3 regions of the Sphingobium sp. ZW T5_29 genome follow, and region 2 is predicted to be linked to each of the others. Evidence: riboswitches for the same ligand, from Rfam matches in the RefSeq annotation. Region 2 holds a riboswitch; each other region holds the start of a gene.

Region 1 (2,260 bases), on a different contig from region 2:
CCGGTTTCAGGTTCGGATTGCCGCTGAACGTGTCGTAAAGCTGATAGAGCGACGGCGCCTTGAACCCTTCGCCATAGCTCATGCGAAAATTGGTCGCGCCACCATTTGGGGTGTAGTTGGCGTTCGCGCCAAAAGTCGTGGCGCCGCCGAACTGGCTATGATCGTCCTGCCGCACGCCTGCGGTCATGGACAACCCTTCGACCGGCTTCACGATGGCCAGGGCATAAACGCTGTCGATGTTGGCGCGATGGCTTTCCCGCGAACCAAAACCGAAAAACTCATAATCAGGCCGTTCATGCTCATAGCCCAGCAGCAGCTTCACTTCATCGATGGGCTGATAGACGCTCTCATATTCAAAACGCAGGTTCGTACCCGAATAACCAAAGTCCGGGGCGTTGCCGCGCAGGAAATAATAGTCGCGGTCCTGCTGATACCAGGTCACGGCTGCCCTGTTGGTCAGCTTGCCATCGAACAGCGCGAAGTTAAGACCGGCATAGCCGATATATTGGCTGGACCTGGCAGCATCGGGGCTATCGGTCGGCGCGCCGAAGAAGCTGTCATAGTCAAGATCGCCGTGAATATAATAGCCGCGCAGGTCCAGGCTCACATCATCGGTAAAGGCGATCTTCAGCCGGGCATTGCCGGTGATATTTTCATAGCCATCCTTTTCCGAGCCGCCGAAATCGGGAGCAACGGCGGAAATGCCGTCGGTGCGGAAATAGGCAACACCCACGCCGCCCGACAGGATGCCGCTGGCGCCCGACACATCCGCCTTGGCATTCAGCGTATCGGCATAGCCATAGTCGACCGATGCCTTGCCGCCAAAGCCTTCGCCTGGAATGCCGGTCATGATGTTGACGACGCCGCCGATCGCCTGGCTGCCATAGGCGATGGAATTGGAACCGCGCAGCACTTCGATCCGCCGGATGTTGCCGACCAGCAGATTGCCGAAATCATATTGATCGCCAATGCCGCTGGGGTCGTTGACCTTCACACCGTCGATCAACACCAGGGTCTGCGTCGTTTCCGCGCCACGCAGCGACACGCTGGTGACATTGCCCAGGCTGCCCGTGCGATTGAAGCGAACACCCGGCGTTGTCATCAGCAGATCGACAACGCTGACATTCTGGCGCGTTTCGATCGTCTTTTCGTCGATCACCGTCACCGCCTGCCCGACTTCGTCGGTCGGCTGCGCAATGCCCAGCGCGGTGACGACGATTTCGTCAGCGTCTTCGGCAAGCGCTGGGGTGGCGGCGAGCAGCGCCAGCAGTGAAATTCCGGTCCTGATCATGTTCTTGTCTTCCCTGAGCGTCATGCGACATGAGCCCAGGGCCTCCGCATAAGCGGCCAGTGCGCGGAAAAGAGAGACGCCAGCCCCGTCACGCGCACCGATGCGGCCCTGCGCCGCTTCGTCGCTCAGACGGAAAACCGTGCCTGGGCCGATCCCTGGACCCAAGGCAAGAGCGACCATGCGCCGGCAGGTTTCCTGGCTCGCGGGTCGTCGCGGCGATGCACGGGCCTTCCCGGACTTTCACGCCCAGTGGCCGGTCGCCCTCGCCTCCCCCTTATTGAAGGTCGCGGGTTCCCCTGTGCATCGCGCTCGCCGCTTACAGTTGCAGGGGCAGCTGCGGATTTGGACGGATGAACCGTCCACACCGCATTCCCTTTCCAGCGCGATCTTCGTGAACAGTTGCCCACTCACGCCGCGCGCCATAGGGGAAGTTGAGGGTTCTGCCAAGGAGTGGATAATGCGATTGCTGGGCGCGGTGCTGGCCGGAGGGCGATCCAGCCGGTTTGGGAGCGACAAGGCCATGGCGCTGATGCCGGATGGGCGCATGCTGATCGACCATGCGGTGGCGGCGATTGCCCCCCATGTGGAGGCGGTGGTGGTCTGCGGACGGGCGGTCGAGGGGCTGACCAGCCTATCCGACCGGCCCGCGCCGGACATGGGGCCGCTGGGCGGGCTGAATGCGGCGCTGCATTATGCGCGGGACGAAGGCTATGACGCGGTGCTGACGACGGGGTGCGACATGCCGGTCTGTCCCAAGGCTCTGGTGGAGGCGCTGGCGGGAGAAGGCGCTGCGGTGTTGAAGGGGCAGCAACTTGCCGGTTTCTGGCCTGCCGGGCTTGCGGATGAACTGGACGCGCATCTGGCTGAGGAGAATAGCCGGTCGATATATGGCTGGCTGGAGCGGATCGGCGCGCGGATCGTGAAGCGGGCGGACATCGTCCTGCCGAATATCAATCGACCGCAGGATAT
Region 2 (2,260 bases):
TGGGCAGGGCGAGCCCGGACGTTTCGATGATGATGTGGTCGGGCGGGGTCGGCCGGTCGAGCAACCGCTGCATGGTCGGCAGGAAATCGTCCGCCACGGTGCAGCAGATGCAGCCATTGGCCAGTTCGATGATGTCATCGTCAGGGCAGGCTTCGTCGCCGCAGCCCTGAACGAGGGCGCCGTCCACGCCGACATCGCCAAATTCATTGATGATAAGGGCGATCCGGCGGCCCCCCGCATTTTCGATGATGTGGCGGATGAGGGTGGTTTTGCCCGCCCCCAGAAAGCCGGTGATGACGGTAGCAGGAACCTTGTTCATGGGGTGTTTCCTTGGATGGCGAGGGGGACTTCGATCTCGTCGAAGCGTTTCCAGCGATAGATTGCCCAGCTGATCAGCCAGCAGGCAGCGAACAGGCCGATGATGAAGAAACCCAGGCTGTTGAATTGTTCGCCCAGACTGGCGGCGAGCGACCAGATGCCGCCGTTGAGGCCGAGCTTGTCGCCCAGCAGCGCCGCGGTTTCGATGCCGCCGATCACGATTGCGACAATCGCCGAAACCAGCGTGATGGTGATGTTGTAATAGAGTTTGCGAATGGGCTTTACGAAGGCCCATCGATAGGCGCCCATCATCAACGCGCCGTCAGCCGTGTCGACCAGCGCCATTCCCGCCGCGAAGAGAAGGGGAAAGATGAGGACGGTGGACAGCGCCAGTCCACTGGCCGCCTGCCCGGCGGACAGGCCCAATATGGCCACCTCTGTCGCCGTATCGAAGCCAAGGCCGAACAGGAAACCCAGCGGGGCCATGTGCCAGCTGCGCGTCACCAGACGGAAGAGCGGTTTGAACAGGCGGGCGAGCAGGCCACGATTGCCGAGCAATATATCCATGTCTTCAGCGATGTACGCGCCACCCCTGCGAACATGGTTAAAGGTTGCCCAGACCGATTTCAGGATGATCAGGTTCACCGCTGCAATGGCGAAGAGGAATGTCGCTGAAATGATGGTCGCGACGACGCCGCCGATTTCGCCCGCAGCCTCCACCCGGCTAAGCGCGCTGGCGGCGGTGGCGATCAGGACCGCACCGATCAGCACGATGGCGCTATGGCCAATCGCGAACCAGAAACCGACGGTCAGCGGGCGTTGGCCGCTCTGCATCAGTTTTCGCGTCACATTGTCTATCGCGGCGATATGGTCCGCGTCCACGGCATGACGCAGGCCCAGGCTCCAGGCCAGCAGGGCCATGCCCAGCATCGCCATGTCGTCCGCGAACAAGGCCCCGGCCCATAGCCAGAGGCCAAGATTGGCGGCGATCAGGCCAGCAAACATCCAGGTGGCGCGCCGACGAAGCCCACCCCGGTCGGGTGGCGGGTGAAGGGCAGGGGAATGATCGTTCATAAGGCAGTCCCGTCGGCGTCGGCGAACCGGGACGGGAGCCTCCGCAACGCGGCCGACAGCGATTGCCGGACGGACGCCTGTGCGCCCGGCACGCATGCCGTTGCGGCTCCCGCCGCACTAGGCGTCGCTCAGACGGAACACCGTGCCCCGGCCATCCCCTGGACCAAAGCAAGAGCGACCAAACGCCGGCAGGTATCCTGGCTTGCGGGTCATCGCTCGACACATGGCCTTCCCAGGCCTCGCAAGATTTAGCGTCCGGCCCAGTGGCTGACCTTCCCATGTCATGGAAGGTCGATATGCATCTCGCTCACCGCTTACAGTTGCAGGGACAGCCGCGGATTTGGACGCCGGAAAGGCATCCGCACCGCATTCCCATTCAAGCCCCTTCGGGGCACCGGCGCGATCAGGTGAAAGCCGCCGTGGCGGACCTTCACGATGCCGTGCATAGAACGCATCGTCAGGAAAGGGAAGCGATGGGGCAGAAGGATCGATTGAAATATAATCGTAACATGGCAGTCATCCTATAGTCACATAGCTGACATATCTGCCCGGCCCATGAGAAGGGACCAAGCAATGAAAGCCAGCCGTTGGGCGATCGCCATCGCGATGCTCCAGATAGCAGCGCCCTCATGGGCGAGCGCACAGTCGATCAGCCAGGGCGAAGCCGAGCAGTTGCGCGCGCAGATCGCCGCGCTCAAGGCGCAGGTGCAGATGTTGGAAACGCGCCTGGATGTGGCGGCGCCTGTTTCGGCTGCGGCGGGTTCGGGGGGTTCGGCTGTTCCACCGGCGCTTGCCAGCGCGTCCAAACCGGCGGCTGCGGCTGAGCCTGCAACCAAGATCAGCTGGAAGGGCAGCCCGCAATTTTCCA
Region 3 (2,260 bases), on a different contig from region 2:
GGCGACTTTTCGCTCGATGATCAGCTGATCCTTTTGCACATGGCCCGAACATGGCTCGAAGCCGCGGGCGCGCCAACGATCAACGCCTTCCGCGCGGGCAATTTCGGCGCGAATGACGATACGCTGCGCGCTCTGGCGCAGCTGGGCATCGCCTGGGACAGCAGCGTCAATCCGGCCTATCACCGACATGGCTGCCGCATCACCGGCGCGCGCGCCCTGGCGGGGATCACGCGCCAGCTGGGCGTGCTGGAAGCGCCGGTGAGCGGCATCATCGACTGCCCCGGCAGCTTCCGCCCCGCCCAGCTATGCGCCATGTCCGCTGGCGAAATGCGCGCAGGCCTCAGGCATGCGGTGCAGGACAGGCATGGCGCTTTCATTGCGCTGACCCACAGTTTCGAAATGCTGTCACGCGACCGGCGACGGCCCAACCATGGGGTCATGCGGCGCTTCACCGCCTTGTGCCGGGAAGCTGTACGCCTACCCACCGTCCGCAGCGCCGGATTCCACGACCTGCCACCTGAATTGGCGGATAAAGGGGCCGAACCGACGCTCCTCCCTGCAAACCGCATGCGCACCGCCATGCGCCGGGCTCAGCAGATCTGGGGCACCTGGCGCTATGAACGGCGCCTCGTCCCCGCCTGAGGCGAAGGGTCTGCGTCGGTGGCTGCGGGCATGTCCAGGCCCCGTCGATCTGACCTTGCATAGTAAAATTCGGAAATATAAGGAGCCTTGTCCATTCCGCATCCGATGGGTGCGGGAAGGATCAAGATCGCGTCGGTTCCCCGGCAACGGGGATGAAAAGGGAATGCGGTGCGGGCTGCGCAAGTGGCCCAATTCCGCGGCTGTCCCTGCAACTGTAAGTGGCGAGCGCGATATACATGTGCGGACGGCATTCACGCCCTTCCGCCAGCCACTGGGCCGGACGCTAAATCCTGCGAGGCCTGGGAAGGCCGTATATCAAGCGATGACCCATGAGCCAGGAGACCTGCCGGCGTCTGGTCGCTCTTGCCTTGGTCCAGGGGATGGCCGCGGCACGGTGAACTCCGTCTGAGCGACGACCGAGCGGCTGGGGCCGCATCGGAAGCCGTGTCGGTCGCCCCTGGCGTCCGGCCGATGTCGGCTGCCGACCGTTCGTGAACGGCACGCCCCTGCTGAACGTCGCAAGACGCCGACGGGGTATATATATGACCAGACTATATTCGGCTGCTGCTGCGGCCATTGCTTATGCCGTGCCTGTCCTTGCCGGGGCGGCGACACCCGATGCCACGCCCGAAGCGGAAAGCGCCGCGATCATCGTAACCGGCGCGGTGGAAACGCCGCGGCTCGACACCAGGGTGGAAGGGGCCAGCCGCCTTGGCCTCACCCCACTGGAAACGCCCGCGAGCGTGGAAACGATCGACGGCGATGCGATCCGGTTGCGCGGCGACCTCACCATTCAGGATGCCGCCGCCCGCGCCACCGGCATTGTCAACACATCGGGCGTCTTTGGATATGGCCTCTCCAGCCGTGGCTTCACCGGGCAGAATTCGGTGATGACGCTGTATGACGGCATGCGCATGTACAATAATACGCTGACCTTCCCGGCCGATCCGTGGATGGCGCAAAGCGTTGAGATACTTCGCGGCCCCGCCTCCGTGCTTTATGGCGAAGGGGCGATCGGCGGCGCCGTCAACGTGGTGCGCAAGCAGCCGTCCGATGAAATGACGGTCAGCGGTCGCATCGGCGTGGCATCCTATGACAGCCTGAATGTCGCGGCTGGCGCGGGCGGCCCCCTGACCGACGGCCTCAGCTTTCGCGCGGACGCAAGCTATCGCCGGTCGGAAGGATGGATGGACCGCGGCGATTCCGACGCATTCGCCGTGGCTGGCGCGATAAAGCTGCAACTCGCGCCCGACCTTGCCGTCACATTGTCGCATGATCACAGCAAGCAACGCCCGCGCACATGGTTCGGCACGCCGCTGGTGGATGACAGGCTGGACCCGTCCTTGCGTCGCAAAAACTATAATGTGTCGGACGCGCAGTTGCGCTTTCGCGACGACTGGACCCAGGCAAAGATCGATTGGGACGCTTCGGACGGCTTGACGTTGCACGCCACCCTCTATCGCCTGACCGCCAATAAATATTGGAAGAATGCCGAACGTCTGACCTTCATACCCGAAACCGGCACGACGCCCGCGCAGGTTCGCCAGTCTAGCTTCCTTGAACTATATCATATCCAGAAACAGACCGGGGCCAGGGTCAGCGCCAATCTGCGCCATGA

Evidence for each region. Region 2 has a riboswitch for cobalamin ahead of ACI3KQ_RS11110 (HoxN/HupN/NixA family nickel/cobalt transporter). Riboswitches for the same ligand answer to the same signal wherever they lie in the genome.
Region 1: it holds a riboswitch for cobalamin, as region 2 does, so the genes downstream of both, ACI3KQ_RS07750 (TonB-dependent receptor plug domain-containing protein) here and ACI3KQ_RS11110 (HoxN/HupN/NixA family nickel/cobalt transporter) in region 2, are expected to answer to the same signal.
Region 3: it holds a riboswitch for cobalamin, as region 2 does, so the genes downstream of both, ACI3KQ_RS03465 (TonB-dependent receptor) here and ACI3KQ_RS11110 (HoxN/HupN/NixA family nickel/cobalt transporter) in region 2, are expected to answer to the same signal.

Annotation. Positions count from the first base shown of each region.
Region 1 is NZ_JBJDRM010000007.1:87,000-89,259, reverse strand. Features, by position in the region: gene ACI3KQ_RS07750 (TonB-dependent receptor plug domain-containing protein) at 1-1,291, opposite strand, end outside; cobalamin riboswitch at 1,459-1,726, opposite strand; gene ACI3KQ_RS07745 (molybdenum cofactor guanylyltransferase) at 1,749-2,260, shown strand, end outside.
Region 2 is NZ_JBJDRM010000011.1:84,944-87,203, reverse strand. Features, by position in the region: gene cobW (cobalamin biosynthesis protein CobW) at 1-319, opposite strand, end outside; gene ACI3KQ_RS11110 (HoxN/HupN/NixA family nickel/cobalt transporter) at 316-1,392, opposite strand; cobalamin riboswitch at 1,562-1,806, opposite strand; gene ACI3KQ_RS11105 (OprO/OprP family phosphate-selective porin) at 1,966-2,260, shown strand, end outside.
Region 3 is NZ_JBJDRM010000003.1:183,688-185,947, reverse strand. Features, by position in the region: gene ACI3KQ_RS03470 (hypothetical protein) at 1-642, shown strand, start outside; cobalamin riboswitch at 759-1,008, shown strand; gene ACI3KQ_RS03465 (TonB-dependent receptor) at 1,185-2,260, shown strand, end outside.